DNA from 2 places in the Kocuria sp. CPCC 205231 genome. Region 2 is predicted to be linked to the other one. Evidence: predicted binding sites of a transcription regulator. Region 2 holds the regulator's gene; the other holds the start of a gene.
The links. The regulator HrcA, encoded in region 2, represses chaperone genes, less so after heat shock. The targets are predictions, from matches to a motif close to TTNGCACTCGNNNNNNNCGAGTGCNAA.
Positions count from the first base shown of each region.

Region 1: groES (co-chaperone GroES) is a predicted target of HrcA. The motif match lies at 968-994, and genes of this name have one in related genera.

Region 1 is NZ_JAVKPP010000003.1:54,625-59,581, reverse strand. It holds gene RF640_RS03515 (siderophore ABC transporter substrate-binding protein) at 1-728, opposite strand, end outside; gene groES (co-chaperone GroES) at 1,160-1,456, shown strand; gene groL (chaperonin GroEL) at 1,615-3,222, shown strand; gene RF640_RS03500 (acyltransferase family protein) at 3,396-4,957, shown strand, end outside.
Region 2 is NZ_JAVKPP010000013.1:20,394-25,350, reverse strand. It holds gene hemW (radical SAM family heme chaperone HemW) at 1-1,208, shown strand, start outside; gene RF640_RS13690 (DUF4870 domain-containing protein) at 1,304-1,768, opposite strand; gene RF640_RS13685 (DUF3097 domain-containing protein) at 1,923-2,786, opposite strand; gene hrcA (heat-inducible transcriptional repressor HrcA) at 2,961-3,968, shown strand; gene dnaJ (molecular chaperone DnaJ) at 4,041-4,957, shown strand, end outside.

The DNA.
Region 1 (4,957 bases), on a different contig from region 2:
TGGTGGTCGTCGCTGGCGCCCTCGACCTCGAGGGCCGGTGCGAAGTCGAAGATCTCGAACAGCGGGCCCAGGGTGCGTCCGTTGCCCGGGGCGATGAAGCCGATCTCGCCGCCGGAGACGGTGACGGCCATGACCGTGTCGCCGGGCCGGTAGCCGTCGACGACGCGCTGCATCGCCGCGTCGAAGTCGCCGTTGATCTGCTCGGCCTCGTCCTCGCGGTCGAAGACCTGGCCCAGGACGGAGGTCTGCCGCTTCAGCTCTTCGTCGAAGGGCTCGTCCTCCCGCGGGTCGAGCTCGACGATGGTGGCCTCCGGCACCAGGTCGGCGAAGTCCTCGCGGTAGTCGGCGAAGCGCTGGCCGTTGACGATGAGGTCGGGGTCCGCGGCGACGACGGCCTCGAGGTCGGGCTCGCGGTGGTTGCCGAGGTCGACGACGGACTCGTCGTCGGCGTAGGCGATGGTGTCCGGCATGAGGGCGCGCGGGGCCGCCGCCAGTTCGACGCCCCACTCGGCGAGCGTCTCGAAGGTGCGGTTGTCGGTGGCGACGACGGACGCCGGCGGGGCCTCGACCGTCTGCGTGCCGTAGTTGTCCTCGACCTCGACCGTGGCGGCGGAGGGGGCGGACGACTCCGCGGAGGCGGCCTCGTCGCCCTGGGCCGTGCCGCAGGCGGTGAGGGCGAGGACACCGGCGACGGCCAGGAGGGCAGCCGGGTGCTGGGTGCGGTTCATGGTCTTCCTTCGTGCAGAGGACGCCGGCGTGCTCCGGGGTGGCGGACGCCGGCGGGATCCGATGGGCGCGACGGACCTGCGCACGGATGCGCCGGGACGTCGAGGAGGGCACCGCTGCTCGGCCGAGGTAAGGGTTGCCTTACCGCTCAACCTAGAGGGTCGGGCGGGCGTGAGGCAAATCATTGGCGAACACGGGCGTGACCTAATTCCCGCCGGACGTTCCCGCGGGGGTCGGCGCGCTGGCACTCGCCTTGACCGACTGCCAGCCCGCTCCTACAGTTGGCCTTGGCACTCTCCGGGTGAGGGTGCTAAGGGCCAGGCGATCGACCGGCACCGCGACGACGGTCGGTGCGCCGATCGGCCCGAAGCTCGACGGCGGGCTCCGCCCGCGGTCGCCCACCGTTTTCCACCCCTACAGACAAGGAGAGATCGTGTCGGTCTCCATCAAGCCTCTCGAGGATCGCATCGTCGTCCAGCCGCTCGCCGCTGAGCAGACCACCGCGTCCGGTCTCGTCATCCCGGACACCGCCAAGGAGAAGCCCCAGGAGGGCAAGGTCCTGGCGGTCGGCCCCGGTCGTGTCGACGACTCCGGCAACCGCATCCCGGTCGACGTCCAGGAGGGCGACGTCGTGATCTTCTCGAAGTACGGCGGCACCGAGGTCAAGTACAACGGCGAGGAGTACCTGGTCCTCCCGGCCCGCGACGTGCTCGCCGTCGTCGTCAAGTAGACCGGGCCGCACCGACCCGGCGCAGACCGCGCAGTCCTGACGAAGGGTGCCCGCCGCACGCCCCGCTGTTCCGGCGGGCCCGCGGCGGGCACCCTTCGCCGATCCAGACCCCGAAACCCGCTGGCGACCCCAGCCACCCCAGAAGGAGCTCTTCGCCCATGGCCAAGCAGCTGGCGTTCGACGACGCCGCCCGCAAGTCCCTCGAGAACGGCGTCAACAAGCTCGCCGACACCGTCAAGGTCACCCTCGGCCCGCGCGGGCGCAACGTGGTGCTCGACAAGAAGTGGGGCGCCCCCACGATCACCAACGACGGCGTGACCATCGCCCGCGAGGTCGAGCTCGACGACCCGTACGAGAACCTCGGTGCCCAGCTCGCCAAGGAGGTGGCGACCAAGACCAACGACGTCGCCGGCGACGGCACCACCACCGCCACCGTGCTCGCCCAGGCGCTCGTCAAGGAGGGCCTGCGCAACGTGGCCGCCGGCGCCGACCCGCTGAGCCTCAAGCGCGGCATCGAGAAGGCCGTCGAGGCCGTCTCCGAGCGCCTGCTCGAGAACGCCCGCCCGGTGGAGGGCACCAACGTCGCCCACGTGGCGACCATCTCCGCGCAGGACCCGGCGATCGGCGAGCTCATCGCCCGGGCCTTCGAGACCGTCGGCAAGGACGGCGTCATCACGATCGAGGACGGCTCGAGCACCGAGGTGGAGCTCGACGTCACCGAGGGCATGCAGTTCGACAAGGGCTACCTGTCCCCGTCCTTCGTGACCGACGCCGAGCGCCAGGAAGCGGTCATGGAGAACTCCCTGGTGCTGCTGTACCAGGGCAAGATCTCCTCGGTGCCCGAGCTCATGCCCGTGCTGGAGAAGGTCCTCCAGGCCAAGAAGCCGCTGACCATCATCGCGGAGGACGTCGAGGGCGAGGCCCTGTCCACCCTCGTGGTCAACCGGCTGCGCGGCACCCTCGACGTCGTGGCCCTCAAGGCCCCCGGCTTCGGCGACCGCCGCAAGGCGATCATGCAGGACCTCGCCGTCCTCACCGGCGGCCAGCTCATCACCAGCGAGCTGGGCATCAGCCTCGACCAGGTCACCCTGGAGCAGCTGGGCACCGCCCGGCGCGTCACGGTCACCAAGAACACCACCACCCTGGTCGACGGCGGGGGCACCCCGGCCGAGATCCAGGACCGGGTCGCCACGATCCGCGCCGAGGTGGAGCGCACCGACTCCGAGTGGGACCGCGAGAAGCTCCAGGAGCGGCTCGCCCGCCTGGCCGGCGGGGTCTCCGTGATCAAGGTCGGCGCCGCCACCGAGGTCGAGGCCAAGGAGCGCAAGCACCGCATCGAGGACGCCGTCTCCGCGACCCGCGCGGCCCTCGAGGAGGGCATCGTCGCCGGCGGCGGCACCGCCCTCGTGCAGGCCGCGAAGGTCCTCGACGAGTCCGACCTCGGGCTCACCGGGGACGCCGCGACCGCGCTCGGCATCGTCCGCCGCGCGCTGCGGCAGCCGCTGTACTGGATCGCCCAGAACGCCGGTCAGGACGGGGCCGTGGTCGCCTCCCGCGTCGCCGAGCTCGAGGCCGGGCACGGCTACGACGCCGCCACCGGCGAGTACGTCGAGATGGTCGGCGCCGGCATCATCGACCCCGTCAAGGTCACCCGCTCGGCGCTGCAGAACGCCGCGTCCATCGCGGCGCTCGTGCTGACCACCGAGACGCTCGTGACGGACAAGCCCGCCGAGGACGAGGGGCACGGCCACGGCCACCAGCACTGACGGCCGGCACTGACGGCCGGCGCCGAGCCGGCTCGCCCCGCGGACCCGTCCCACCACCGGTGGGGCGGGTCCGTCGCCGTCTCCGGGGGCCGCCCCGGCGCCTCCGGTAGAGTGCGGGGGTCCGTCCGACCACTGCCGCGCCCCCGGCGGCACGGTGTTCCCAGGAGATGCCCATGACGACCCTCGGTGCGCAGAGCACTCCCGCCGGCGTCGAGCCGGACACGGCCCGGCGGGTGGCCCGGTACGCCGGGTTCCGTCCGGAGGTGCAGGGGCTGCGCTTCGTCGCCGTGCTGCTCGTGGTGGTCTACCACGTGTTCCTGGACCGGGTGTCCGGGGGAGTGGACATCTTCCTGCTGATCTCGGCGTTCTTCCTGACCCTGTCCTTCGTGCGCAAGCTCGAGGCGGGGAGGCCGCTGGCGCTGGGGCGGTACTGGCTGCACGTGTTCAAGCGGCTGCTGCCGCTGGCGGTGCTCACGATCCTGGGCACCCTGGTGCTGGCGTGGTGGTTCTTCCCGGAGGCGCGGATCGACCGGGTCCGCACGGAGGCGCTGGCCTCGGTGTTCTACGTGGAGAACTGGGCGCTGGCGCTGGCCGAGGTGGACTACTACGCCGCCGACGACTCCACGGCCTCCCCGTTCCAGCACTTCTGGTCCCTGTCGGTGCAGGGGCAGGTGTTCCTGCTGTGGCCGCTGGTGTTCGGGGCGGCGTGGCTCGTGTGCCGGGGCGGGCGCCGGCGGCCGGTGCCGGTGCTGGCGGTGATCTTCGGGCTGGTCCTCGCGGTCTCCCTCGCCTGGTCGGTGCACACGACCGCCACGGACCAGGCGTTCGCCTACTTCGACACCCGGGCCCGGCTGTGGGAGTTCGCCCTCGGGTCCCTGCTGGCCCTCGCGGTGCCGTACCTGAAGCCGCCGCGGTCGGTGCGGGTGGTGCTGGGCTGGGCCGGGATGCTCAGCATGGTCTCGGTCGGGGTGCTGATCGACGTGCAGGGGGCCTTCCCCGGCTGGATCGCCCTGTGGCCGCTGCTCTCGGCCGCGGCGATCATCGTGGCCGGGCACTCCGGCTCGCCCTTCGGCCTGGACCGCTTGCTGGCCTCGCGGCCGCTGGTGCGGCTGGGGGACGCCTCCTACGCGCTCTACCTCATCCACTGGCCGTTGCTGATCACCTACCTGGTGCTGCGGGACCGGCCCGTGGCCGGGCCGCGGTCGGGGGTCGCGATCATCCTGGTCTCCCTGCTGCTGGCGGTGGCCGCCACCAAGCTCGTGGAGCGCCCGTTCCAGCGGTGGGCGTGGCCGGAGCGGGACAAGCGGCGGCTGGCCGTGTCGGTGGCGGTGAGCCTGGCGCTCGTGGCGGTGCCGGTGCTGGCGTGGCAGCAGGCCGACGCACGGCGGGCGGCCGCGCTGGCGGAGGACGCCGCCCGCAACAACCCCGGGGCCGCGGTGCTGGACCCGGGCTTCGAGTTCCGGGGCGACCCGGACGCCCCCACCCTGCCCCTCGCCTCCGCGCTGGGCGACGAGTGGGTCGGGCTGCCCGAGCCCTGCTCCGGGGCGTTCGCCCCCGAGCAGGAGGTCCTCGAGCAGTACTGCCGCCAGACCCCGGCCCTGCCGGACCCCGAGCGGACGATCGCGGTGGTCGGCAACTCCCACATGGAGCAGTTCATGGGCGCGGTGATCCCCCTCGCGGAGGAGCGCAACTGGCAGCTCGTCGCCGTGCTGCAGCCGGGCTGCGCCTTCGCGGT
Region 2 (4,957 bases):
TCGACGGACTGCTGCCGCCCTCCGCCGCGGTGGGCTCCGCCGACCGCACGCTCAGCCTCTACGTGCACGTGCCGTTCTGCGCGGTCCGGTGCGGCTACTGCGACTTCAACACCTACACGGCCGTGGAGCTCGGGGCGGGGGTGTCCCAGGACGCCTACGCCGGGGACGCCGCGGCGGAGGTCCGCTGGGCGCGCCGGGTGCTGGAGGACTCCGGGGTGGCCCCCCGCCCGCTGCACAGCGTGTTCTTCGGCGGCGGCACCCCCACGCTGCTGCCCGCCGAGGACCTCGCCGCGGTCCTGGCGCAGGCCGCGGAGAGCTTCGGGCTCGCGGCGGGCGCGGAGGTGACCACCGAGGCCAACCCGGACTCCGTGACGCCGGAGTCCCTCGCGGTGCTCGCGGCGGCGGGGGTGACCCGGGTGTCCTTCGGGATGCAGTCGGCCGTCCCGCACGTGCTCGCCGTCCTGGACCGCACGCACGACCCGGACAACGTGCCGCGGGCCGTGCGGTGGGCGCGCGAGGCCGGCCTGGGCGTCAGCGTGGACCTCATCTACGGCACCCCGGGGGAGTCCCTGGCCGACTGGGAGCACTCGGTGCGCACGGCGGTGGGCTACGAGCCCGACCACGTCTCCGCGTACTCGCTGATCATCGAGCACGGCACGAAGCTCGCGGCGCGGATGCGGCGCGGGGAGGTCCCGCCGATCGACGAGGACGACCAGGCCGACAAGTACGAGCTCGCGGACCGGGTCCTCGCCGAGGCCGGCTTCGAGTGGTACGAGGTGAGCAACTGGGCCCGGCCCGCCGAGGGCGCGGACGCCGGCGCCCACCGCAGCCGGCACAACCTCGCCTACTGGCGCAACCAGGACTGGTGGGGGATCGGCCCCGGGGCGCACTCGCACGTGGGCGGGACGCGCTGGTGGAACCTCAAGCACCCCGTGCCCTACACGAACCGGGTGCGGGCCCGGCAGTCGCCGGCGGCCGGGCGCGAGATCCTCGACGCGGACACCCGCCACCTCGAGCGGGTGATGCTGGAGGCCAGGATCCGCGACGGCCTGCCCACGACCGCCCTGGCCGGCGGCGGGCGGACCGCGGTGGCCGGGCTGATCGCCGACGGGCTGGTGGAGCCCGCGGCGGCGCTGCGCGGCTCGCTGGTGCTGACCCTGCGGGGCCGCCTCCTCGGCGACGCCGTGGTGCGGCGGCTGCTCGCCTGACGGGGGGCACCCCGGCCGGGGGGACCGGACGAGGAACGGACGCACCCGTCGGGAACGGATGCGTCCGTCAGGGACGTCCCCGGCGCGGACCGGCGTCAGCCGCGCGCGGCGCGCCCCCGGGACCGCTCGCGGAGGCGCTCGACGAGCCGGTCGTAGAGCCGGGTGTTGAAGCGGTAGAGGTGCGGTTCGCCGCGGTTGACCCGGACCCCGCCGATCAGGGAGCCGACGGCGAGCAGCAGCCACGCGGCGGCGGCGGCGAGCGCGAAGAACCAGCCGATGAACGGCACCGGGGCGAGCAGGATCCCGGTGACCACCACCAGGGTCGGCAGCAGCGTGAAGTTCATGGCCTCCATCGACTCCTGCTCCGTGAACGGGCCGCGCCCGCGGAAGACGCGGTGGACGAGGAACGAGGGGAGGAAGCCGATGACGCCGCCGAAGTGTGCCAGGGTCGCCCACTGGTGGTCCTCGGTGACGGTCAGCGGCTGGGCCACGGGGGAGAGGCCCTCGAACGGGGCCCCGGCGTCGTCGCGGCTCGATCGGGGGTCGGTCTGCACGGGCACGGATGTCCTTCGGCGGTGGGACCGCGGCAGGGCCGCGGAGGGTGGGTGGGACACGACCATCCTACCGACCGGCCCGGAGGGCGGAGGCTCGGCCCCGCGCCCGTGTGCCTTTGTGACGATCTGCTGGGCGTTGCCCGTGCGCGGGGGCGGCGGGTCAGGCGCCGGGGGCGGTGAGGAAGTCGATGAGCTCCTCGACCCGGCCCAGCAGGGACGGCTCGAGGTCGGCGTAGCTGTCCACGCGGGACAGGATGTGCTGCCAGGCCCGGCCGAGGTCGCCGGGGGTGCGGTGCGGCCACCCGAGGGCGGCGGCGGTGCCGGTCTTCCAGTCCGTGCCGCGCGGGACCACCGGCCAGGCGTCGATGCCGAGGGTGCGCGGCCTGACCGCCTGCCAGATGTCGACGTAGGGGTGGCCCAGCACCAGGACGTTGCCCGCGGCGCCGGGCAGGCGCATGGTCTCCGCGGCGATCCTCGACTCCTTGGAGCCGGCCACGAGGTGGTCGACGAGGATGCCGAGCCGCCGCCCGGGGCCCGGCCCGAACTCCCGCACGGCGGCGGGCAGGTCGTCGATGCCGTGCAGGGGCTCCACGACGATGCCCTCGACCGCCAGGTCGTGGCCCCACACCTTGGCCACCAGCTCGGCGTCGTGGTAGCCCTCGACCCACACCCGGGAGGCCTTCGCGGTGCTCGCGCGCAGCCCCTCGACGGCCACGGAGCCCGAGCGCGTGCGGGAGGGCTTGCGCGCCGCGGGGGCCCGGCGGGGCTCGACGACGACCACGGGCTCGCCCTCGAGCAGGAACCCCGGTCCCAGGGGGAACGCCTTGACCCGCCCCCTCCGGTCCTCGAGCCCCAGCACGCGCATCCCGCCGATGGTCTCCAGGGACACGACCGCGCCGACCCAGCCGGTCGTGACGTCCTCCAGGAGCATCCCCGGGGCGACCGGGACCTCCGCGGAGACCGGCCGGCGGCGGGCGAGGGCGTCGTCGTCGAGGCTGCGCGGCCCCCAGCCGTGGTGGCTCATGGTCGTCCTCCCGGGTCGCGGTGCCGCGCGTCCGGCGCGGATCAGCCGGAAGCGTACCAAACCGCGGGGGCGACCGGCCGTCGGACACGGGGGCTACACTGGACGCCGTTGGCACTGTGGCCACCCGAGTGCCAGGGCATCTTCGGGGGCGTGGACGAACCGGGGAGGAGCGACGTGAACCATCCGAGACGACTGCAGATCCTGCAGGCCATCGTGGAGGACTACGTGCACTTCCGCGAGCCGGTCGGCTCCAAGGCCCTCGTGGACCGGCACCGGCTCGGCGTCTCCTCGGCCACCGTGCGCAACGACATGGCCGCGCTCGAGGAGGAGGGCCTGATCACGGCCCCCCACACGAGTTCGGGCCGGATCCCCACGGACAAGGGCTACCGCACGTTCGTCGACCAGATCGCGGCCGTCAAGCCGCTCTCGGGTCCGGAACGGCGGGCCATCCAGCGGCTGCTGGACGACGCCGCAGACATCGACGACGTCATGGAGCGCACCGTGCGGCTGCTCGCGCAGCTCACCCAGCAGGTCGCGGTCGTGCAGTACCCGCACGCCTCCGGGGTCACCGTGCGCCACGTCGAGGTCGTGGACCTCGGCGCCGGCCGGGTGCTGGTGGTGCTCATCCCGACCAACGGCCGGGTGGCGCAGCGCGTCGCCGTGCTGCGGGCGCCGCTCGAGGAGTCCCAGCTGCTCGAGCTGCGCGCCCGGGTGCTGGCCGCCGCGGTCGGGCGCTGCCTGACCGCGGTGCCGGACGCCCTCGCCGTGATGACCGCGAGCACGGCCCCGCCGCTGCAGCCGGCCGCCGCCGCCGTGGCGGAGGCCGTCGGCGCCCTCGCGGCGGGCGGGGCCGAGCACCGCATGGTCATGGCCGGCACCGCCAACCTCGCCCGCTCCACCGGGGACTTCCACCTGAGCATCGGCCCGGTCCTCGAGGCCCTCGAGGAGCAGGTGGTGATGCTCCGGCTGCTCTCCGAGATGGAGCAGGACGCCCGCGGGGTGGCCGTGCGGATCGGCACGGAGAACGCCGAGGGCCCCCTGTCCGAGGCCGCCGTCGTCGCCACCGGCTACGGGCCGCAGTCCAAGGTGGGGGTCGTGGGCCCCATGCGCATGGACTACCCGTCCACGATGGCCGCCGTGCGCGCCGTCGCCCGCTACCTCTCCCGTATCCTCGGGGGCTGAGCCCCCGCGGGCCCCGTCCCCCGGGGCCCACCAGCGAAACCCACCACAGACCTCTCGACAGAACGGACCACGGTGAGCGATCACTACGAGACCCTGGGCGTGTCCCGGGACGCCAGCCAGGAAGAGATCAAGAAGGCCTACCGCAAGAAGGCCCGCCGGCTGCACCCCGACGTCAACCCCGGCCCGGAGGCCGCCGAGGACTTCAAGCGCCTCTCCCACGCCAACGACGTCCTCTCCGACCCCGAGAAGCGGCGCGTCTACGACGCGACCGGCAACGAGAACGGCACCGACACCGGCTTCGGCGGGGGCTTCCCCGGCACGGGGTTCGGCTTCGCCGACATCTTCGACACCTTCTTCCAGGGCGCCGGCGGCGCCGGCTCCGGCCGGCGCGGACCCGCGTCCCGCACCCGCCAGGGCCAGGACGCCCTGATCAACGTCCGGGTCACCCTCCGGGACGCGGTCTTCGGCACGGAGAAGAAGATCACCGTGGACACCGCCGTGGTCTGCCCCACCTGCGACGGCACCTGCTGCCAGGCGGGCACCCAGCCCGAGACCTGCGACGTCTGCCACGGATCCGGCCAGGTGCAGCGCCAGGTCCAGTCGATCCTCGGCACCGTGGTCACGGCGGCGCCGTGCTCCACCTGCCAGGGCTTCGGCACCGTCATCAAGCACCCGTGCCACGAGTGCTACGGCGAGGGCCGCGTGCGCGACCGCCGCCCGCTGACCGTCAAGATCCCCGCCGGCGTCTCGACCGGCAACCGGATCCGCCTCTCGGGGCAGGGCGAGGCCGGCACAGCCGGCGGGCCGAACGGCGACCTCTACGTCGAGCTCAAGGTCGATCCCGACCCCACGTTCGAGCGCCAGGGCGACGACCTGCACGCCCGCGTCCGGGTGCCCATGACCTCCGCGGCCCTCGGCACCACCGTGACCCTCGAGACCTTCGACGGCGAGCGCGAGGTGCCCGTCGCCCCCGGCACGCAGACCGGCCA